4 regions of the Krasilnikovia cinnamomea genome follow, and region 4 is predicted to be linked to each of the others. Evidence: riboswitches for the same ligand, from Rfam matches in the RefSeq annotation. Region 4 holds a riboswitch; each other region holds the start of a gene.

Region 1 (5,595 bases), 3.0 Mb from region 4:
CGGGCATGCGCTCGGCCAGGGGACCGCCCACGCCCCACGGGGTCTCCGACCCGACCGCGATGTTGCGGGGCGGGGCGAACTCGACCACGTGCGGCGCCTCGGTCAGCGGCAGGGCGGGGGCCGCCGCGCCGATGGTGATCTTGACGGCCCGCCGGGCGGCCGCCAGGCCCACCGCGGATCCGGCCTGCGCGGCGCCGATGGGGCCGGGCGCCGTCGGCGACCTGGCGGCGCGCGCGTCGGCGGCCGCGCGGGCGCCGGTGGCGATCTGGCTCACCTCGGTCCAGGCGGCCAGCCGGCGGACCCGCTCGGCGGCGTCCCGCAGTCGTTGTTCGCCGAGCTCGCCGGAGCGCACCGCCGCGACGATCGCGTCGCGCAACAGCACCGCGGTGTGCTCGTCGGCGTGGTCGCCGCCCACACAGATGGCGTCGGCGCCCGCGGCCAGCGCCCGCACGGCGGCACCCGCCAGCCCGTACCGTCGGCGCACACCCTCCATCTCGATGCCGTCGGTGACGATGAGCCCGGTGAAGCCGAGTTCCTCGCGCAGCAGGCCGGTGAGGATGCGCCGGCTCAGCGTCGCGGGCAGCTCCGGATCCCAGGCGGGCACCAGCAGATGCCCGGTCATCACGGCCTGCACCCCGGCGGCGATCGCGGCACGGAACGGCAGCAGCTCACACGCGTCCAGCTCGGCCCGGCTGCGGTCGATCACGGGTACGGCGTGGTGCGAGTCCACATTGGTGTCACCGTGACCCGGGAAGTGCTTGGCACAGGCGGCCACCCCCGCCCGCTGCAGGCCGGTGACGAACGCGGCGCCGTGCCGGGCGACCAGGTGCGCGTCGGATCCGAACGCCCGTACGCCGATCACCGGGTTGTCCGGATTGGAATTGACGTCGGTGTCGGGGGCGTAGTCCACAGTGATGCCCGCGTGGGCGAGGTCGAGCCCGAGGTCGTGGGCGACGACCTCGGTGACCGTGACGTCGTCGATCGCGCCGAGGGCCAGATTGCCCGGACGCGAGCTGCCGTAACGGGATTCGAGCCGGGTGACGTCACCGGCCTCCTCGTCGATCGCCACGATGACGTCCGGCCGTTCCGCGCGCAGTTGCGCGGTGAGCGCGGCGACCTGGGCCGCGGATTCGACGTTGCGGGCGAACAGCGCCACTCCACCGAGGCCCTCGGCGAGGCGGCGGCGCACCCAGTCCGGCGCGGTGGTGCCCACGAAGCCCGGCTGCAGCACGGTGGCGGCGAGTTCCGGCAAGTCCCCTTGTCGCGGCATGAGCCCCGAACCTCCGGTGACGATCGACACGCGCTCCGGTGAGCGCGTCCCCAACTGACAACCGACAACCGTCATGGGCGCGGCGGACGGACCAATGGTCACACCCGGTCCGCGTTCAGTCAACAAACCTTTCTATTGGTACGGTGTCCGCGCCCGTTAGAGTTCTCGGCGTGCAGACCCCCCTCGCGGCAACCTCCGGCGTGGACTGGTCCGAAGTGCATGCCGTCCGGCTGCTCGGCGTCGCCCTCGCCGCGCTCATCCTGATCTGGGCGATTCGCCGCATGTTCGGCGGCAAACGCTGACCCACTCCTGGGCGGCCCACGCAACGGTCAAGGCCACCCCGGTGACCGGGGCGGCCTTGACCGCGACAGCCGCCGAGGCGGCCAAATTGACTTCACCGCCGAGGCGGCCGAACCCGGGTCAGACGCCGATCCGGCCGTACCTGACCCTGCCGGGCTCGAAGATCGCCGCGAGCTTGACCCGGCTGCCGGGCTTCGGGGCGTGCCACACCTTCCCCTGACCGGCGTAGACGGCCACGTGGTAGGCGTGCCCGCCGCGAACCCAGAAGACCAGGTCGCCGGGGCGCCGCTGCGCCTTGGCCAGGCGGCGCACCTGGTGGAACTGGGCGTTCGCGGTGCGGCCCAGCTTCAGCTGCGCCTTGCGGTAGACGTATCCGGCCAGGCCGGAGCAGTCGAAGGCCTTCGGGCCGCCGGCGCCGAGCCGGTAGGGCTTGCCCTTTTGCGCCTTGGCGAACGCGACGATCCGCAGGCCCCGGGCCTTGGCCGCCGCGACGGCGCGCGCCTGAGCCGCGCGGGCCTTGGCGGCCCGCTGAGCCGCGGTCGCGTGCGACCCGGCCGCCCTGGAGTCCGCCGCCGCCGGCGACGGCGCCGCGGCACCCAGGGTGACGGTGGTTACCAGCGCTGCGGCCAGCCCGAACAGAGCGAGGCGACGCAGAACCGGCGGGTGGGAATGAGACATTCAGGCATCCTGATCCTTCAACCCGCGTGCGAGGTTAGCTGTCGGGTTAGGCCTTGAAGTGGCCCGCCACGCTCCGCGTGGCCGCACCCCCAGCCGGTGTCGGGCACCGGCACACTGGGTCCCCCGCTCCTGCCCATCGAAGTCACTGATAGGAGTCAGTCTTCGTTCGCACTCCCGGCGGGCAGGACTCCGCGGCCGGAAGCAGCGACCCCGGGTTCGGGGTGCGCCCTTACCGTCGGCACGGGGGCGAACCGGCTCACCGCCACTGCGGTTGCATGGACCTCGCGACTCACGAACCCGACGCCCGGTCGGGTACCCGGCGGGACACGGCTGGTCCAAGACCCCCGGAAGCGGACGACCCGGGCAGGGGTCTGTGGCGTAGGTCACAGCCGAGCCCGCCGTCCGGCGGTGCCGGGAATCGGGACCCGGGCGGCAGACGATACGGGCCCGGCCGGTCCCCGACATTCGCCGCGGTACCGGATGACGATTCGGTTCGGCGCAGCCCGGGTACGGATCCCGTCCGTTCCGGCAGGCGAGGAGAATGCACTCTCGGTCGCCGACAACCGTGGAAAGGACCACCCGAGTGACGGACCAACCGATGTACGCCAGCCTGGGCTACACCGACGCCGAATGGGGACTGCTGACCGGCCTGCCGCAGTCGGTGCTGACCGCCGCCAGCGCCGCCAGCCTCGACGGGGCCCGCAAGACGCGCGCCGAGAACGCCGCCGGCCTCGACGAGATCGCGGACGCCCGGACCAGCAGCAGCCCGCTCGTCGCGGCGGTCGCCGCCGCCGTGGTGGACCGCGTCGGCGACCCCGAACTCGGCGAGGAACTGCCGGTCCTCGCCCCGGCCGACCCCGCCGGGTACGCCGGGGACGTGCTGGAGCGGGTCGGGCAGGCGGTCACGCTGCTGGCCGCCAAGGCCCCGGCCGAGGACGCCCGGACGTACCGGCACTGGCTCGTGGAGATCGCGGAATCGGTGGTCGGGGCCGCCTCCACCGGAGGTGTGCTCGGCATCGGCGCCGAGACGGTGACCGACAGCGAGCGCCGGTTCCGCGACGAGCTGTCCGCCGCGCTCGCGGACTGATCACGCGCCGGGGCGCTACGCGACCGCCTCGGCGTCGGAGCGGCTCTCCAGCGCCGCGTACACGGCGCCGACCTGGGCCGCCGCCCGCTGCCAGGAGTACGCCTGGCGGGCCCGGTCCAGCGCGGCGGTCGCGTACGCGAACCGGCGCACCGGGTCGATGATCAGCCGGCGCAGCGTGCCCCCCAGCGCCTCGGGGTCGGCGGCTGGCACGAGATCACCGGTCAGGCCGTCCACCACGGTCTCCGGCAGCGCGCCGGACGCGACGCCCACCACGGGCACGCCGCACGCCATCGCCTCCAGCGGAGCCGCCTCGTACCGGTCCTGCCCGGGCGCGACGACGAACACGTCCGCCGAGCGGTACCAGGCCGGCAGGTCCGCCGAGGTGACGGCACCGACCAGGCGGACCCGGTCGGCGACCTGGCAGCGCACCGCGAGCTCGCGCAGCCGGGCGGCCTGCGGGTCGTCGGGCAGCCCGGCCGCGGGCGGGCCGCCGATCAGCACGAACTCCGCTCCCGGCACGGCCCGCATGGCCCGGACCACGGCGCCGTAGCCCGTACCGTCGGCCAGCCGCCCGACGGCCAGGATGCGGGGGCGGCGCGGGTCGCGCTCCGCCACCGGGCCGTCCGGGTTGAACCGCCGGCTGTCCACCCCGGCCGGGACGAAGGTGATCCGCGGGCGCGGCACCCCCCGGTCCACCAGTTCGCCTACCTCCTGCTGGCTGCGGGCGAGCACCCGATCGACGGCGCGGCCGAGCGCCCGCTCGTAGCCGGCCCGCGACGGGCCGTTGCCGCCCGGCTCGGCGGGGCCCGCGCCCAGCTCGTGGAACGACTGCACCACGGGTACGCCGATCCGGCGGGCCGCGGTCACCGCGGCGAGACCGCCCGTCCAGAAGTGCGCGTGCACCACGGCCGGCGCCCAGTCCCCGTCCCGCCAGGAGCGGCCCAGCCACCGCGCGAACTCACCCAGGCACGGCAGCCGCTCCTGGACGGGAAGCACCCGCGCCGGACCGGCGGGAACCCGTACCACCGGGACACCGCCCGGGGCCCGCACCACGTCGGGCGCGGCGGGGTCGTCGCGCCGGGTGTGGATCCGTACGTCGTGGCCGAGCTCCGCCAGCGCCTCGGCCAGCTCCAGGACGTGCCGGCCGCCGGCGCCCAGGGAACCGGTGTTCTCCGAGATCATCGCGACGCGCATGGGTCCTCCTCCAGCAGAGCAGCCTCCGGGAGGACGACCGGAGGAAGGCCGTGACACTCGGTGCGATGTGCCCCGGCCAGCTCGGGATAAACCCGACCCGGCCCATCAGAACGTGCGGAGTTTCAGGGCGGTGGCGGGTGCGCGAAGTTCCATGGCGTACCGGTCCGGAACGCGCGGCCAGGCGGCCGGAGCCAGCACCGACCCGGCGGGCACGGCGTCCCGCGCCGCCCACGGAGTCGTGACCGACCCGGCGCCGCCGCGCAGCCGCACCCGGACCGGGCTGGCGGCGGGTGCCCGTACGGTGATCGTCGCGGCCGGGCCGGTGACCGTGACCGGCACGGTGCCGCGCGGGCGGGGCAGCCGCACCTCGATCAGCCCGGCGGCGCCCACGTCCAGCCGCCGGATCCGCCCGTGGCTCAGGTCGAGGTGCTGCTCCCCCGCCCCCGCCGGAAGCCGCAGGTCCCAGCTGACCGTACGGTTCAGCGCGATCCCGACCGCGTCCGCGCCGTCGCCGCCGGTGGGCCGCAGGGCCAGGCGAAGCCGGCCGTCCATGCCCGTGACCCGCGGGGCCAGGCCCGACCCGGCCGGGGTGCTGATCCGGTAGAGCAGCCCAGGCAGGTCCGCCAGGCGCACGTCGACCCGGGAGGCCGCGTCCCCGACGACCAGCGACGCCCCACCGCGCCCGCGCAGCGGCGCCTCGACGACGTGGCCCGCCCCGGTTCCCGTGGGTACGGCGGTTCCCGTGGAGCTCCCGGCGGGTCCGGCGTGCTCGGCGGGTCCGGCGTGCTCGGCCGCGCCGGTGCACGCGGCCGCCGGAAGCACGGCCAGCAGAGCGGACAACAGCGCGGCCGGGCGGCGGCGGCTCAGCTCGCGGAACACGATCGGACAACGCGGAATCGGCCGAACGGGTGACGGCGTTTCGCCCGCATCGCGGCAGACTTGCCGGGTGCAGTCCGCAGGCTTCCTTTCCGACCGCCAGCGCCGGTTCGCGTGGCTCGGCTTCGTGCTGGCCGCGTTCCAGGCTCCGCTCGCGGCGAAGTTCACCGACGACGCGTCCTGGCTGTTC
Region 2 (5,595 bases), 1.4 Mb from region 4:
GGATCGGCGCCGGCGGGGCCACCCGCAGCCGCGGCGCGGCCGTGACCTCGGTGGCCCGCACGGGCTGCGCCCGGTCCAGCTTGAGCGCGGCCGTACCCTGCGTCGGCGCCGTGCCCCGGCCGACGTCCTTCGCGCGGGTGGTGGCCGCCTCGGCCCGGGTCGCACCGCGGGTCGTGCCCCGCGCCGGCTGGCGGCGCTCCCCCCGGGCACCGCTGCGGGCACCGTCGATCGCGGTCGCGGGCGTACGACGCTCGGCGCCCGTGCGCTGCGTCCCGATCCGCCCCGCGGTCCGGCCCCCCGACCGCGGCGTCATGCGCTCGCTCATGTTCCCTCCCCCTCCTGCTGTCTGCGCGGGCGCAACCGGCCCAGCCCCCCGTGCGTCGCCGACATCCGGGGCCGTTCGCGGGCGGCACCCGATGCCTGGCTCTGGTCGTCGATCCGTTCCACCGCGCGCAGCTTCACCGACGCGGCGCGCGGGTTCTCCGCCACCTCCGCCTCGGTCGGCGGCTCCGACCCGCGGGTCAGCGACCGCAGCGTCGGTCCCGTTCCGGGCAGTTCGACCGGCAGGTCGATCGGCCCGGTGCTGCGTGTCCGCGCGGCGATGGCGCGTTTGACGATCCGGTCCTCCAACGACTGATACGACATCACCACCAGGCGCCCCTTGGGCGCCAGCAAGTCCAATGCGGCCGGTACGGCCGCCTCCACCGCGGCGAGTTCGCCGTTTACCTCGATCCGGAGCGCTTGAAACGTTCGCTTCGCGGGGTTGCCCCCCGTACGCCGGGCGGCGGCCGGGATGGCGTCCCGGACGAGATCGGCGAGGAACGACGACGAGCTGATCCGGCCTTTGCTCCGCTCCCGCACGATCGCCGAGACGATCCGCGAGGCGAACTTCTCCTCGCCGTACTCCCGCAGGATCCGGACCAGGTCACCGGGCTGGTAGCCGTTCACGACCTCCTCGGCCGTGATGCCACGGCTCTGGTCCATCCGCATGTCCAGCGGAGCGTCCCGCGAGTAGGCGAACCCGCGGTCGGGCTCGTCGAGCTGGAGCGAGGAGACTCCCAGGTCGAACAGGCCACTGTGGAACGTCGGCAGACCGAGGTCCGCCAGCACGTCCGGCAGCTCGTCGTAGACGGCATGGATCAGATGCGTACGGTCGGCGAAGCGGGCCAGCCGGTGGCGGGAGTGCGCGAGCGCCTCCGGGTCGCGGTCCAGTCCGATGAGGACCGCGTGCGGATACCGTTCGAGCACCGCCTCGGCGTGCCCGCCGAGGCCCAGCGTGAAGTCGACGTGGGTGGCCTGTGGACGGTCCAGGGCGGGGGCGAGCAACTCGAGGCACCGCTCGAGCAGCACGGGCACGTGCGTGCCCCGAAGCTCCCCCATGTCGACCCCCATTGCCCTGCTCATTTCCACGTCCACCCGGTCGCCCGGTCGTCTTCCGTACCGCCAGATCCCCATCCGCTCGTGCCCTGACGTGGGCGCGCCCGACCCCGGACACGCGCCTGGCGCCGGGGAAGAGGCGCCAGGAGCGGGAGCGGCTGGAGATCTCGCAGTACGGCGGCAGCGACGTCCGAGCCGCCTGTACGGCCCGCACCCGGTGACGCCCTACAGTCCGCCGGGCAGCACCCCCTCCTCGATGTCGGCGAATTCGTCCTCACTCGCCGAGAGGTACTGCTCCCAGGACTGCTTGTCCCAGATCTCCACCCGGGTGCTCGCCCCGATCACCACGAGCTCGCGGTTGAGTCCCGCGTACTCCCGCAGGTGGGCGGGGATGGTGACCCGCCCCTGTTTGTCGGGCACCTCGTCGTGCGCGCTGGCGAAGAACACCCGGCTGTACGCCCGGGCGGCCTTGTGTGTCACCGGCTGCTCGCGCAGTTGCCCCGCGATCCGCTGGAACTCGGGCATCGGGAAGACGTAGAGACAGCGCTCCTGCCCCTTGGTGATCACGACACCTCCCGCCAGCTCGTCCCGGAACTTGGCCGGGAGGATCAGCCGGCCCTTGTCGTCGAGGCGTGGCGTGTGCGTGCCGAGGAACATCGGCGCCCACCCCCCGCCCCTTGGCGGTTTCGCGGTCCGCCGTTCGCTCGGGCCGGCAAGTCCTCCAGGGAGACGTCCCACCCGGTGTCAATTCACCCGGGGGTGTCCTGTCCACCTGAAGCCGGTCGCTCGTCGGCCCTGCCACTGCGCTCCACTCTACTCCACTTCCCTCCACCCGCAACCGGAATGCCGCGCTTCGCGAGCCCGGTTCGCAGATGAATGCGCACGTCAGAGGCGTGGACGTGTGGTGGAGGGCGGAACAGCCGTTCGGGTGGATCAAGTTTCCGACATGCGGCTCAGTCGGGCATAAAATCCCCCCGAATCAGGCTCTTCGGAGGGTGCGAAACGCCCACTTGCGCCACTCGGGGAGGAAAGTGGAGGGCCGCACACGACAGTGGGGCGTGACCCGAACCGGGTCACGCCCCACTGAATGTCGTGGTGCCAGGGGCACCGCTACCTCACACGGCGATGCGCCGCACGACGTAGTTCTTGCTCCAGATCTTGTGCTTGCCCACCCGCTTGCCAGACCTCGGCGAGTCCCAGATGTAGCCACCGCCGGCGTAAATGCCCGCGTGGTAACCGTGGGAGCCCGACCGGAAGACGATCAAGTCGCCGATCTGCTTGTTCGACTTGTTGATCTTCTTGCCGTACCGCTGCTGGTCGTTGGCCCGGTGCGGCAGCTTCTTGCCGGCCGCCTTGCGGTACACGTACTGGGTGTAGCCCGAGCAGTCGAAGCGCTTGGGACCCGAGGCGCCGAACTTGTACAGCGCGCCCCGGTGCCGCTTGGCCTCGGCCAGGATCTTCGACCCGCTGGCCTTCACGGTGATCCTGACGGCCCGCGTGGTGGTGCTGCGGTAGCTGCCCGCCCCCGTGAACTGGGAACGGAACCAGCTGGTCGTGGACGGAGTGGTGCGGAACGTGGCGGACCCCTGGGAGTTCAGGCGATGGATCGCCAGGGTCTTCCACTTGCCGTTGCGCTTGGCCTGCAGGCGTACCGAGCCCGTGGTCACGGCCTTGCCGGTACGGGGGTCGAGCACCCGCGCCGTCACGGAGACGGCCTGGCCCCACTTGATCGTGCGCTTGTTGACCCTCTCGGTGAGCCTGGGCGTCACCACCGTCTGAGCGGCCCCGTCGGTGACGGGGGTGGTGGTGGCCGCTACGGCCGGCGTGGCGACTAGCTGGCCGGCGCAGAGGCAGAGACCCAGGGACAGGGCGAGGGTGCCGGTGCCGACGGACATGCGGCGGCCCCGGCTCGAACGACGTTCGTGCACGGTAGAGAGTTCCCTCCGGCACGCCTGCGAGGTTAGCTGTCGGGTTCGGGCGGGAAGGTTGCCCGGCCGCCAAGGCGGCTTCACCCCGAGGTCCAGTCCGTCCGCCGAACCGGCGGGCGTACTGAGCGGACCGAAGATGGGTCCCCCGTCCCTGCCCCCCATTGCCTTGTCTGGTCGTGCGGTGCGTGGTCGTGTCGCCCGGGCCGGGGCAGGGCTCGGCGTGACCCGGATCGACACGAGCGGCGAGCGATCGCTCACCGCCAGAGACCTTGGTACCTGAATTCGAAGTTCAACGCTTGATCAAGATCGTTAAGAAAAGATGTTGGCACTTTTGGGCGTGTCCGGTTTGCGGCCACAGCGCGACAAATGCCGCCACACTCCGTGGTGCCCCGCTTACCCAGCGGTGAGGGTTACGGGTGAATCACGACACACAAATATCCCCACGAAGGTCGATCATGGCCCTATGTGGACTCGGCCGTTCGGCGTACGTATCTCCCAAAAGGCGTATCCCGGACGTCGGCCGGGCGACCGAATGGTCGGCCGAAGGACGGAGGGCCGTCACGGTGGGGACTGCCCGTCCGACCACTCGACGTAGTGTCCGGCTCCGGTACCCTCGCTCGCGTGACGGACGGGAAGATGCCCCTGCGGGCCAAGGTCGCGAGCTCGGTCTCGCGCACCGCGGCCGCGCTCTCGCGGGCTGCGGGACGCGGCGACGGCTCGGTGATCGGCGGCTGGATCGGCCTCAAAATCGACCCTGACCTGCTGGCCCACCTCGCTGCAGGCCGGGCCATCGCGCTCGTGTCGGGCACCAACGGCAAGACCACCACCACCCGCCTCGCCGCGGCCGCCCTCGGCGTGCTCGGACCGGTCGCCACCAACTCGTTCGGCGCCAACATGCCCACCGGGCACACCTCCGCGCTGGCCAAGGCCGGCGCCACCCCGTTCGCGGTGCTGGAGGTCGACGAGCACTACCTGGCCCGGGTCATCGAGGAGACCTCACCCCGGGTGATCGCCCTGCTCAACCTCTCCCGCGACCAACTGGACCGGGCCAAGGAGGTGGCGATGATGGCGCAGTTGTGGCGCACCGCGCTCGCCGCCCACCCCGACGCGCACGTGGTCGCCAACGCCGACGATCCCATGGTCGTCTGGGCCGCGATCGGCTCGCCGCACGTCACCTGGTTCAGCGCCGGTCAGCGCTGGCATGACGACTCCTGGGTCTGCCCCGAGTGCGGCTCCGCGATCCACCGCGAGGGCGGCGACTGGTTCTGCACCGGCTGCGGACTGCGCCGCCCGCAGGCCCAGTGGCACGTCGAGGACGACGGCGTGGTGGACCCCAACGGCGACTGGCACCTGGTCAAGCTGCAACTGCCCGGCCACGTCAACCTCGGCAACGCGGCCACCGCGCTGGCCGTGGCCGCCGAGTTCGGGGTACGGCCCATCGAGGCGGCCCCCCGGCTCGCCTCGGTCACCTCCGTCGCCGGCCGCTACGCCCAGGTGGAGCGGGACGGACGCACCGTGCGGCTGCTGCTGGCCAAGAACCCGGCAAGCTGGCTGGAGGCGTTCGACATGGCGCAGGACGCGCCGACGCTGCTGGCCGTCAACGCCCGCGACCCCGACGGCCTCGACACCTCCTGGCTGTACGACGTGGACTTCTCCCCGCTGCGCGGACGGCCCGTGCTGATCACCGGTGACCGTGCGTACGACCTCGCGGTGCGACTGGAAGTGAACGACGTGGCCTTCCGGCACGTTAAGACGTTTGACGAGGCGGTACGGGCGACCCCGCCGGGACGCCTCGAAGTGATCGCGAACTACACCGCGTTCCAGGATGTGCGAGCGGAGTTGGACCGTGTCGACTGAGAGCACGCTGCGGATCGTGTGGATCTACCCCGACCTGCTGTCGACGTACGGCGACCGGGGCAACCTGCTGATCCTCGCCCGCCGAGCCGCCCTGCGCGGCATCGGGGTCGAGACCTACGAGGTCCGCTCGGACCAGCCCATGCCCACCACCGCCGACATCTATCTCATCGGCGGCGGGGAGGACGGCCCGCAGGCCCTCGCGGCGCAGCGGCTCATCGCGGACGGCGGGCTGCACCGCGCGGTCGGCCAGGGCGCCGCGGTGCTGGCCATCTGCGCCGGCTACCAGCTGTTCGGCGAGTCGTTCTTCGCCAAGGGCACCCGGTGTGCCGGGCTCGGCCTGCTCGACATCACCTCGGACCGGGGCGAGACCCGCGCGGTCGGCGAGGTCCGCGGCGACATCGACCCGCGGCTGGGCCTGCCCCCGCTGACCGGC
Region 3 (5,595 bases), 3.4 Mb from region 4:
CGGCCGCGGGTGCGGTTACGCATCTTGGCGACGTGGCTGACGATCTGCTCGAACGCCGGGTAGGCGAACGCGTCGAACTGCATCTCCACGACCGGGCGCATGCCGTTCATCGCCATGCCGACGGCCATGCCGACGATCCCCGACTCGGCCAGCGGCGTGTCGAAGCAGCGCGTCTCGCCGAACTCGGCGGTCAGCCCGTCGGTGATCCGGAAGACGCCGCCGAGCGCGCCGACGTCCTCGCCGAACATCACCACGGTCGGGTCGGCGGCCATCGCGTCGCGCAGCGCCTGGTTGAGTGCCTGCGCCATCGACAGGGTGCGGACCTCGGTCTTCGGTACGGGCCTGGCGTCGAGAACCGTCATCAGTGCGCTCCCTCTCGGCTCAGCTCGTCGGCCACCAGCGCCGCCTGCTCCTTGAGCTGCGGGGTCGGGCTCGCGTACACGTACTCGAAAAGGTCGTCGGGGTTGGGGGTGATGTCGGCGTTGAGGCCGTCGCGCAGGTGCGCGGCCACCCGCTCGGCGTCGGCCGTGAAGCGGGCGTCGACGTCGTCGGTGAGCAGCCCCCGCTCCCGCAGGTGGGTCCGCAGCCGGGTGATCGGATCGCGGTGCACCCACGCTTCGACGTCGGCGTCGTCGCGGTAGCGGGTCGCGTCATCGGCGTTGGTGTGCGCCTGCATCCGGTACGTGTGCGCCTCGATCAGCTGCGGGCCCTCGCCCGCGCGGGCCCGGTCGACGGCCGCGCCGAGCACCGAGAGCAGCGCGGCCATGTCGTTGCCGTCGACGCGCTCACCGGCGATGCCGTAGCCGATGCCCTTGTGCGCCAGTGACGGCGCCGCCGACTGCCGCGACAGCGGGACGCTGATGGCGTACTCGTTGTTCTGCACGAAGAAGACGACCGGGGCCTTGAAGACCGCGGCGAAGTTCAGTGCCTCGTGGAAGTCGCCCTCGCTGGTGCCGCCGTCGCCGCACATCGCCATGACGACGGTCGGTTCGCCGCGCAGGCGGGCCGCGTGGGCGACGCCGACGGCGTGTGGCAGCTGGGTGGCCAGCGGTGTCGCATGCGGAGCGACGTGGTGCTGGTAGGGGTCGTAGCCGCAGTGCCAGTCGCCCTTGAGCAGGCTCAGCGCCTCGACCGGGTCGACGCCTTTGACCACGGCCGCGACGGTGTCCCGGTAGGTCGGGAACAACCAGTCGTCGGCGGTGAGGACCTGCGCGGCCGCGACCTGACAGGCCTCCTGGCCGTGCGAGGACGGGTAGACGGCCAGGCGGCCCTGCCGGACCAGCGCGTACGCCTGGTCGTTGAGCCGGCGGGCGGTGATCAGAGCCCCGAGCGACCGGATCAGGTCCGCGTCGTCCGGGACGGGGTACGAGCTCTCGACCGGCCGCCCCTGTGCATCGATCAGGGTGACCGGGTCCGCGGACGGCAACAGCCGACGGGGGTCAGATGTCATGGGCAAATTGTGTGACCATCGCCATTTGTGTTCCACAACACGGGGAAGAACGAGAAAATGGCGTTCCAGACCGCCGTCTCGAGAGCCAAACGTCCAGGTGAACGGGCCTTCAGGCCGGGAGGGGAAGACAGGTGGCCAGCACGCTCGACGACGTCGACCGCCAGATCCTGGTCGAGCTGAACCGCGACGGCCGCATGTCGATCCGTACGCTCGCCGAAAGGCTGCACATCTCCCGGGCCAACGCCTACGCCCGGGTGCAGCGCCTGCGCGAGACGAACGTGATCCGAGGGTTCCGCGCCGACGTCGACCACGTCGCCGCCGGGATGGGCACCTCGGCGTACGTCACGGTCAACCTGCGCCAGGCCGAGTGGCGCGCCGTCGGCGAACGGCTCCGAACCCTGCCGGGGGTCGTACACATCGCGCTCGTCGGCGGCGACTTCGATGTGATCCTGCTGGTCCGGGCCAAGGACAACACCGACCTGCGCCGGCTGGTCCTCGACGAGATCCAGGGCATGCCCGGTGTGGTCAACACGCGGACCCTGCTGGTCTTCGAGGAGTTCGAGCCGCCGACGGCCGCGGCGATGTGGGAGGAGTAGCAACGCGGTCAGTCGTGCTCGACGCTGCCCTCCCTCGCACGGCCCCGGCGACGGGCATCGCCGGTGTTCCGGGTCCAGCGCTGGAAGCTACGGCTGCCTGAGGCGACTTCCGGGTCGCCACACACATGTAAGTAACCCATGGCGGATGAGGCCGGGATGACCAGCGCGCGGTGAACTGGAGAGACCTCGATCCCCATACCGCCGACGCAGTCGGCGTCGACCCGGAAGGGCACTTACGTGTTCGACAACAACGGCTCGTTCCTGCTGGCCGCCTTCGAGTTCTTCATCTTCCTCGCGTGGTTCATGGGCCTGTTCTGGATCTTCGGTGACCTCTTCCGGAGCAAGGACCTCGGCGGTGGGGCCAAGACCCTGTGGTCGCTGTTCCTCATCTTCCTTCCGATACTCGGCATGTTGATCTATCTGATGGCCCGTGGCGGCGGCATGACCGACCGCGCACTCGCCGCCCAGGCCGACCTGCAGAAGCGGCAGGAGGCCTACATCAGGTCGGTCGCCACGTCGAACGGCGGTAGAGGCAGCGTCACCGAGGAGATCGCGTCGGCGAAGGCACTGCTCGACTCCGGCGCGATCAACGCGAGCGAATACGAGCAGCTGAAGGCCAATGCGCTCGGGAAGAACACCGCCTCGCTGGTCGCCTAGAACGGTCGCGGCGCGTGCGTAGGGCGCGGCCGGGTGGGCGCGTCCACGCGCGCCTGGACCCAGTTCGGCCATGCTGCTGCCCACCCATGACGGGCCGGATGGTGACACCGTGACCGGCTGCTCGGATCCCGAACTGAGCGCTTAGCCCTGCCCAGGGCTCGCGAATCGACGTTGCAGAGGCCCCAGTGCGGAGCGGCTCAATTTGTATCGTGCGGCAACTTATATTGCCTTGAACCGCCCTCGCCTCGACCATTCTTTCCGGCCGGACGGCCCTTCTTTTTGCTGTCCCCCCTGCATTACATTCACTCGCCATGACCCGACCGGACTTGCCGCGCCTCGTCGAGCAGACCCGAGCACTACTGTTGCTGCAGATGTACCTGACGCTGCTCGTCCTGGTTTTCATGACGCTGCTGATGCAGTTCTTGACCAGCGCTATGGGCCCGTCTCGTGGCGACAGGTTCCTCACCGTCTACGTGATCCTGGTGTGCGTCCCGTTCGTCCTGGGGCTGTCGGCCTGGATGTTCCGCCGAGGGCAGGTGCTCGGCTGGATCCTTGCCTTCGTCGCGGAAGTGGTCAGCTTCTCAATCGCCGTCGGCTCCATCCTCGGCCCTTTCACGGGCATTGCGGCGGTCATCCTGCTCGTGGTGGCGTCCTGCATCCTGGTCAACCTCTTCCGTCCCGAGGTCCGCCGGTTCTTCTTCGGATAACCGCCGTTCGGCTCCGGGGCCGCCCGTCGTCGACTCAGTGTGCGGAGTCGTCGTCACCGGATCCGCGGACTTGTCGCGCAGCCACCGGCGCGTGACGTGGCTGTGTGCCGCGGCGACAGAGGCCGCCATGAGTTCGGCCCGCGATGACACCGGCTCGGTCGGGCATCCACCGATGACGTTGACGGCCGCCCCAGTCGGATGCGCCGGGGCGGCCGTCCCCCGGTCACAGGGCCAGACGCTGACCCGGCCGGATCAGGTGCGGGTCGCCGCCCAACACACCCCGGTTCAGCCGGAACAGAGTGCGCCAGCCGCCCTTGATGTGGTGCCGCTCGGCGATCGACGCCAGCGTCTCGCCGGCGCGTACGACATGCACCCGGGCCCGGTGAGCCCGATGGGTGTCGTGTGTGCGGTGCGTCTTGCGAGCCTTGTGCGCGGCGGCCCGATGATGCTTCGGCGAGCCCGCCTTGGCGCCGCATACCGGCCACGCGCGGATGCCCTGGGTACGCAGGACCCGCTCGGCGACCGCGATCTGCTGCGCCCGGGTGGCCTTGTCGGCCGTACGGGCGTACTTCGTACCCCCGTGACCGGCCCAGGTACGGCGGCTGAACTGCAGCCCACCGTAATAGCCGTTGCCGGTGTTGATGTGCCACCTGCCGCCGGACTCGCAGCGGGCGATGGCGTCCCAGTTGACGCTGGACGCGGACGCCGGAGCGGCCGGGCCGAGCAGGGTCACGGCGCCGGTGACACCGGCCGCGATGACGCCCAGCACGAGGCGGGTGGGCTTTCGGAACTGTGCCATGACAGAGAACCTCCACGCCTGCGAGGTCAGCTGTCGGGTTCGGGCTGAGGCGCCCGGCCGCGGTCTGCGGCTTCACCCCGAGGCGCGCGGCAGCGCACCGAAGAACTAGTGGGTCCCCCGCTCCAAGCCTGGTTGAGGAATGCCCGACGAGCGGCGGCTTGGATTCGGCGTTACCGCCCGCGGGGCCCGCGTTGGCGGACGCGGGCGACGGTATCCACGAGAATTGTGGAGCCGCAAAGAAATCCAGCCGGATCGTGAGATCGATCTCTTGTTCGCCGGCCTCACGGCTACCCGGATCTGATACCGCTACCGGTCCCCGTCACCGCTCGGTCTGGCAGGCGCCCGGTACCGGGTGGACGGATGCGTGACTGATGCAACAATCCTGTGCGGACCAGGAGGTCCGCCCTGTCCGCGTACCGAGCGAACACGCCCGTACGCGGCCGGATGCCTCAGAGCGCTTGGGGGTCGCCGCTACGCACGGCCTCGGTCCGGCTGCGGCCGGTACGCAGCATCCACCACAACTCCCCCGGGACGGCACGCCAACCGCGGGCGCGCGCCGCCTGGTAGGTGGCCCGTCCCATGAGGAGTACGCCGATCCAGAAGCTCACTTCGGCGAGCACGAGGATGGTGACCACGGTCCATGCGGGGGCGCCGGCGGCGGCCGCCACAGTTGCGGCGAGGGCCCACGGCAGGCTGGTGAGCGCTAGCAGCGCTCCGACCCGAAGCTTGTTCACGCGCTCATCATGGTCCATCGCATCAACAGCTACCCCGGCGGGCGCTTGCGTCCAGCTCATTGATCGCGGCGAGGAGGGCGGTCGCTTAGCGTCGCATGGCGAACCGGTCGAGTGAGCAGCGACGGCGCGGTTGCCTTTTCAGCTGGTTGATGCCGCACGCCACGGCGTGGCGCTGCTCATTGAGCTCGGGATCAATGGTGGTGGACGGCCGCCCCTCGACCCGAGCATGCGCCGCCTGGCGTCCTGATCGGCCTTGCAACTGCTTATCAACCCGAATCACATCATGCCGGGGTATCCCTCGGCCCTGGCGGCGGCCAGGTTGCTTCGATCACACCAGGCCGGTCGGGACAGCGGGAACCGCGTCGCCTCCATACCGTCGCCCGATAGCTGATCGAGTTCAGTGCTTACGGGGCGGACCAAGATGAATCGACCAACGACGGAAGGTATCGGACACGCAGGGTCGCCGACGTCGACGACAGCGGTGCACGCAGGGGCCCGACGCAAGCACGCGGCGCTCCTCGCGGTGGCCACGGCGGCGCTGCTCGGCACTACCGCATGCAGTGCCGTTGAGCCCACGTCCGCGAGGGACGCGGCGAGCCCCGCAGTGTCCAGCGCCGCTGCGGCAACGTCCACCTCTACGGCTCCGTTGCCG
Region 4 (5,595 bases):
GTCGGCGTCGGCGGGCAGTTCCCCGCGGGCGATCGCCTGGCCGACCAGTTTGTCGCCGACCGCGTGCTGGTGGGTGTGCAGCGCCCGCTGCAGCGTCTCGGCGATCTGCGGGTTGCGCGCGGCCTCGGCCATCAGGTCGGGGATGATCTGCGAGGCCATCCGGTGCTGCAGCGCCTTGCTGGCGATCATGAGAAGCAGCCGGAGGTCACCGGCGAAGGTGCCGGTGTCCGGAAGTGGCACGGCCCGCTCGGCCACATCCGAGACGATCTCAAGTACCATCTCGAGCTTGTTGCCCCACCTGCGGTAGATCGCGGTCTTGCCGACCCCGGCCCGGCGCGCGACAGCCTCGATGGAGAGGCGGCCGTAACCCACCTCGGCCAGCTCTTTCATCACGGCGTTGCGGATCGCCACGGTGATGTCCCCGCGCAGGACCGCCGCTCCGGCGGGTGCTCGTTTCCCGGTCGCCACGGAGGCAATATAGCGCAACGACGCTACGGTTGCGTTCCGCCGTTTGCTGGGCTACCGTCGGCTTCACGTCGATACGATACCGTTTCATCGGCAGCACCTCGCTAGTGTGTTCACGCGCAAACCCCCGAGGCCCGGCAACTCCGCCCGGCCGACGAGATCGGAGCGCCACCCCATGGTCCAGACGGCGGTCGCCGGCAACGACACCGGTCTGCCTATGAAGGAGCTGGCCAAGCGGCACGGCCTGAGCGCCGCCGGTGCCCTGCCCAGCCTGCCCGCGTACCTGCGGCAGCTGTGGGCCTACCGGCACTTCATCGGGGCGTACGCCAACGCCAAGGTCTCCTCGTCGCTGGGCAACACCCGGCTGGGGATGTTCTGGCAGGTCCTGACGCCGCTGTTCAACGCGGCGGTGTACTACCTGATCTTCGGCGTCATCCTGTCCGGCACCAAGGACATGGACAATTTCATCGCCTACCTCTGCACCGGCGTGTTCGTCTTCGGCTTCACCCAGTCGGTGGTGCAGAGCGGTGTCGTGGCGGTCACGAACAATCTCGGCCTGATCAGGGCGCTGCACTTCCCCCGCGCCAGCCTCCCGCTGGCCGTCGTGATGGTCGAAGCGCGCAACCTGGCCGCCTCCATGGCCGTGCTCATGAGCATCGTGCTGATCACGGGCGAGCCACTCACCGTCGAGTGGCTGCTGATCGTGCCCGCCCTGCTGCTGCAGACGATCTTCAACACCGGCCTCGCCATGCTGAGCGCCCGGCTCGGCTCCAAGATCACAGACATCAAACAGCTGGTCCCGTTCATCATGCGGATCTGGATGTACAGCTCCGCCGTGATCTACTCCGTGGAGCTGTTCGAGCGGCGGCTGGACGGCTGGGCGCTGCGCCTGGTCGAGGCCAACCCGATGCTGGTCTACATCGAGCTGATGCGGCACGCGCTCATGGAGGACGTCCCGCTCGCGGGCTCGCCCACCCGGCTGTGGATCCAATCCATCGTCTGGGCGCTGATCGTCGGCGTCGGCGGATTCATCTACTTCTGGCGCGGCGAGAAGGGGTACGGCCGTGGCTGAGACAACCGACCGGGTACCGACCGTCATCGCCGACGACGCCCACGTCGTCTACCGGGTGTACGGCTCCGCGGCCGCGGGCGCGAACAGCCCGGTGGCCAGCTTCAAGCGCATCGTCACGGGACAGAAGTCCGGTGCGGTCCGCGAGGTGCACGCGGTCAAGGGCGTGAGCTTCGTCGCGTACAAGGGTGAGGCGATCGGGCTCATCGGCAGCAACGGCTCCGGCAAGTCCACCCTGCTGCGGGCGATCGCCGGGCTGCTGCCCGTCGACCGGGGCACGATCTACGCCTCCGGGCAGCCCTCGCTGCTCGGCGTGAACGCCGCCCTGATGAACGACCTGCCCGGCGAGCGCAACGTCGTGCTGGGCTGCCTCGCGATGGGCATGAGCCCCGCCGAGGTGAAGGAGAAGACCGCCGACATCATCGAGTTCTCCGGCATCAACGAGCGCGGCGACTTCAGCTCCCTGCCGATGAAGACGTACTCGTCCGGCATGTCGGCCCGGCTGCGCTTCGCCATCGCGGCGGCCAAGAAGCACGACGTGCTGCTGATCGACGAGGCGCTGGCCACCGGCGACGCCAAGTTCCGCCGCCGCAGCGAGCAGCGGGTCCGGGACCTGCGCGAGGAGGCCGGGACGGTGTTCCTGGTGAGCCACAGCGAGCAGTCGATCCGGGACACCTGCGAGCGCTCGATCTGGCTGGAGTCCGGCGTCATCCGCGCGGACGGCCCGACCGAGGACGTGATGAAGGAGTACGAGGCCTACATGCGGAAGTAGGCCCCGCCCTCCCCCGGTCAGCGCACCGACAGGTGCACGTGGTTGGTGTGGTCGCTCGACGGGTCCCCGTTGCCCCGGGAGTACGACTTCCAGCCGCTGCTGGGCAGCCAGATCCGGCGGAACCAGATGACGTACAGCACGCCGATCCGGTCGGCGTTGCCGATGAAGTAGTTCGCCAGCCGGTCCCCGTACGTACGGCTGGCGCCGGAGGCCACCCCGCCGAAGGTGCCCTTGTCGGCCGCGAAGTCACACGCCCGCCCCTTGGGATGCTCCCCGGAGTTCTGGTGCCGGAAGCACTTGACGAAGCGCGTGAATCCGGCCCCCTTCGCCTGCTGCATGGCGAACTGCAGGCGGGGCGTGATGCAGCCGGTGGTCGTGGGGTCGTCCACGGTGCAGCCGGTGCCCAGGTTGCGGGGAGCCGTGGCGGACTTGGTGGTGTTGCCGCCGCCGCTCGGTCCCGCGACGTCCTGGCCGCCACCGGCGGCCTTGAGTGCCGCCTCCGCCTGCGCCTTGCGGCGGGCCATGACGTTGAGCTGCTTCTGCTGGTCGCGGATCGTGGCGTCGATCGCGAGCTTGGCCTTAGCCTGGCCGTCCCGGGTCTGCTTGAGGTCGCGCATCGCCGCGTCCTGCCGGATCGCGACCGAGCTCAGGGTGTCGGCCCTGTCCAGCAGGGTGTCCGAGTCCGACGCGGTGAGCAGGGCCGCCATCGGCCCGAGCCGCCCGGTCCGGTAGCTCTGCTGCACGATCTCGTCCAGCGCGGCCTGCTTCGGGCCGAGCTCGGCGTCGAGCCGCTGCAGCGTGGCGGCCAGTTCCCGCTGGCGCGCCCGGGACCGGGTCAGGGCGTCCTTGGCGTCGGTGAAGCCGCGCGACGCCGATTCGAGTGCGTCGATGAGTGACTTACTGCCGCCCTCGCCGTCGTCGCCGGTGTCGCCCGGAGCGGCCAGCGGCCGGGGGGCCGCGGAGGCGGGAGCCGAACCGGCGAGGACCGATCCGGCGGCGACGACCATGAGGGCGAGGAGCGTGGCCCACAGCCGTCGGGCAGGGGTGTGCCGCACGTGCCTTCCTTCCGTCGGCCGCCGACCGGGTTAGCTGACGGGTTCGGGACGGAAGTGGCCCCTACCGCGCGGGTGGCGCGGATTCACCCCACGTACGTGGTTCCCCGGCTCGCCCTCGGGCGATTAGGCGGCGGTTTCCGCCGACGCCTTTCCTGGCGTCGTTATGAAACGGAGACCGTGTCGAAGAATACAGAGCATCGCGAGAATCGACAGGGGTCGCACGGTCGGTTACCAGGTGCTGACAATGCGTCAATGCGGTGAGAGAAATGCAACGATTCACATTGACCCGCGTTACGGCCACGGAAGCGGCGTCTTCCTTGCGTGTATCACGGAAAGTTGTTGGCTGGTAACGCATTTGGCACCGGTCGACCCCTTGATTCGTCAGGTAAGCTGGCCGCCGGTCACTGCCAGGAAGGCACCACCCCCAAGGTGCCGGCAGGCCACCACCTAATCGCCCTCGGGCGAGCCGGGGAACCACGTTTGTGGGGTGAATCCGCGCCACCGCGCGGTAGGGATCGCTTCCGTCCCGAACCCGTCAGCTAACCCGGTCGGTGGTCACGTGGAAGGAACAGAATGACGGCTAGACACCGCCGGTGGCTGACCGTGGCCCTGGCACCGCTCGTCGCGTTGGCGATGCTCGTCGCGCCGGCCGCCCCGGCCAGCGCGGAGCCCGGCAGCGGCAGCGCCGTGCCCGACGAGGGCAAGGACAGCCCGATGCTCAGCGACGTGATGGAGTCGACCAACCGGCGCTTCGTCGCCGCCAAGGCAGCCGTCGCGAAGTCGACGAAGACCCAGCTGGCGCTCGCCATCGACGTGCGCAACGCGGAGGCCAAGCGCGACCGGCTGATCCCCGAGGTCGGCGCGGTCGCCGGGCAGCAGTACCGCACCGGGAACCTGTCGGCCATGAGCTATCTGCTCAACGCGGACAGCTCGGACACCTTCCTCAGGAAGGCCATCTCGCTCGAAGAGATCAACTCGATCAACGACGAGAAGCTGCACGAGCTGAACACCGCGATCGACGAGGTCACCCGGACCAAGGCCCGGCTGGACGCCGAGATCAAGGAACAGCAGCAGAACCTCGCCGCGATGAAGAAGCAGAAGGAGACCGCCGACAAGGCGCTCGCCCTGGTCGGCGGCAAGAGCCTCACGGGCGGCTTCGTGGTGGCCAAGTCACCGATCGCCGCGCCCGCCCCGCGCAACTCCGACGGCGGCTTCTCCCCCGAGGGCTGCACGGTCAACGACCCCTCGCCCGCAGGCGGCTGCGTCACACCGCGTACCAATCACCTCTACAAAGAGGTGCGCAAGGCCGGCTTCAACCGCTTCGTCGGTTGTCACCGCAACGGCGGGCCGTTCGAGCACCCGAAGGGCCGCGCCTGCGACTGGTCGCTGCAGAAGAGCGGGTTCTCGGTCGCGCACAACAAGGACATGAGGGAGTACGGCAACAACCTCATGGCCTTCCTGGTCCGCAACGCCGACCGGCTCGGGATCTACTACGTGATCTGGTTCAAACAGATCTGGTTCCCGGCGACCGGCTGGAAGTCGTACCACGGGCCGAGCGCGCACACCGACCACGTACACGTGTCGTTGCTCTGAGGCACCAGCACACGAAACGGCCCCCGTCCGGCGGACGGGGGCCGTTCGCATGCTCGGCTCAGCCGCCGGCGCCGACCCGGCGCACCGGCGCGCGGCCCGCGGGCTGGCGCGGCGCGGCGCCGATCGGCGGCGCCTCCGGGATCGGTACGGTAACCGGCTTGACCTGCGTCACCTCGATCTCCTTGCCGTGGTGCACCAGCTCCAGCCGGGCCGCCCCGCCGCCGTTGCGCAGCGAGTACGTCACCTCCTCCGGCGTCACGTCGACCCGCAGCCGCTTGCCGTGCCAGAGCAGCGAGAAGTCGAGCCGGTTGATCCGGCTCGGCAGCCGGGGCGCGAACGACAGCTGACCGTTGAAGTCCCGCATCCCGCCCAGCCCGGCGACCAGCGCGATCCACGACCCCGCCAGGGACGCCACGTGCACCCCGTCGCGGGCGTTGCGGTGCAGGTCGTGCAGGTCCATCAGGGCGGCCTCGCCGAGATAGTCGTGGGCCAGCTCCAGGTGCCCCACCTCGGCGGCCAGGACCGCCTGGATGCAGGCCGACAGCGACGAGTCGCGGACGGTCCGGGCCTCGTAGTACGCGAAGTTGCGGGCCTTCTCCTCCGGGGTGAACGCGTCGCCGCGCACGTACATCGCCATGACC

What was found. Region 4 has a riboswitch for cyclic di-AMP ahead of EV385_RS17580 (coiled-coil domain-containing protein). Riboswitches for the same ligand answer to the same signal wherever they lie in the genome.
Region 1: another riboswitch for cyclic di-AMP. It lies ahead of EV385_RS03775 (C40 family peptidase); the one in region 4 lies ahead of EV385_RS17580 (coiled-coil domain-containing protein).
Region 2: another riboswitch for cyclic di-AMP. It lies ahead of EV385_RS23985 (C40 family peptidase); the one in region 4 lies ahead of EV385_RS17580 (coiled-coil domain-containing protein).
Region 3: another riboswitch for cyclic di-AMP. It lies ahead of EV385_RS02155 (LysM peptidoglycan-binding domain-containing protein); the one in region 4 lies ahead of EV385_RS17580 (coiled-coil domain-containing protein).

The regions. Positions count from the first base shown of each region.
Region 1 covers NZ_SHKY01000001.1:862,415-868,009, forward strand. The annotation lists gene EV385_RS03770 (glycoside hydrolase family 3 protein) at 1-1,270, opposite strand, end outside; gene EV385_RS35585 (hypothetical protein) at 1,441-1,572, shown strand; gene EV385_RS03775 (C40 family peptidase) at 1,691-2,248, opposite strand; cyclic di-AMP (ydaO/yuaA leader) riboswitch at 2,258-2,419, opposite strand; gene EV385_RS03780 (hypothetical protein) at 2,832-3,335, shown strand; gene EV385_RS03785 (glycosyltransferase) at 3,351-4,529, opposite strand; gene EV385_RS03790 (hypothetical protein) at 4,635-5,408, opposite strand; gene EV385_RS03795 (hypothetical protein) at 5,476-5,595, shown strand, end outside.
Region 2 covers NZ_SHKY01000001.1:5,235,237-5,240,831, reverse strand. The annotation lists gene ftsL (cell division protein FtsL) at 1-325, opposite strand, end outside; gene rsmH (16S rRNA (cytosine(1402)-N(4))-methyltransferase RsmH) at 322-1,380, opposite strand; gene mraZ (division/cell wall cluster transcriptional repressor MraZ) at 1,603-2,034, opposite strand; gene EV385_RS23985 (C40 family peptidase) at 2,493-3,272, opposite strand; cyclic di-AMP (ydaO/yuaA leader) riboswitch at 3,312-3,443, opposite strand; gene EV385_RS23980 (Mur ligase family protein) at 3,942-5,162, shown strand; gene EV385_RS23975 (type 1 glutamine amidotransferase) at 5,152-5,595, shown strand, end outside.
Region 3 covers NZ_SHKY01000001.1:503,410-509,004, forward strand. The annotation lists gene EV385_RS02130 (alpha-ketoacid dehydrogenase subunit beta) at 1-362, opposite strand, end outside; gene pdhA (pyruvate dehydrogenase (acetyl-transferring) E1 component subunit alpha) at 362-1,450, opposite strand; gene EV385_RS02140 (Lrp/AsnC family transcriptional regulator) at 1,582-2,046, shown strand; gene EV385_RS02145 (PLD nuclease N-terminal domain-containing protein) at 2,284-2,703, shown strand; gene EV385_RS33710 (hypothetical protein) at 3,015-3,410, shown strand; gene EV385_RS02155 (LysM peptidoglycan-binding domain-containing protein) at 3,634-4,209, opposite strand; cyclic di-AMP (ydaO/yuaA leader) riboswitch at 4,215-4,359, opposite strand; gene EV385_RS02160 (hypothetical protein) at 4,659-4,943, opposite strand.
Region 4 covers NZ_SHKY01000001.1:3,885,094-3,890,688, reverse strand. The annotation lists gene EV385_RS17595 (TetR/AcrR family transcriptional regulator) at 1-468, opposite strand, end outside; gene EV385_RS17590 (ABC transporter permease) at 641-1,537, shown strand; gene EV385_RS17585 (ABC transporter ATP-binding protein) at 1,530-2,306, shown strand; gene EV385_RS17580 (coiled-coil domain-containing protein) at 2,324-3,313, opposite strand; cyclic di-AMP (ydaO/yuaA leader) riboswitch at 3,365-3,501, opposite strand; cyclic di-AMP (ydaO/yuaA leader) riboswitch at 3,796-3,930, shown strand; gene EV385_RS17575 (VldE C-terminal domain-containing protein) at 3,935-4,954, shown strand; gene EV385_RS17570 (glycoside hydrolase family 65 protein) at 5,013-5,595, opposite strand, start outside.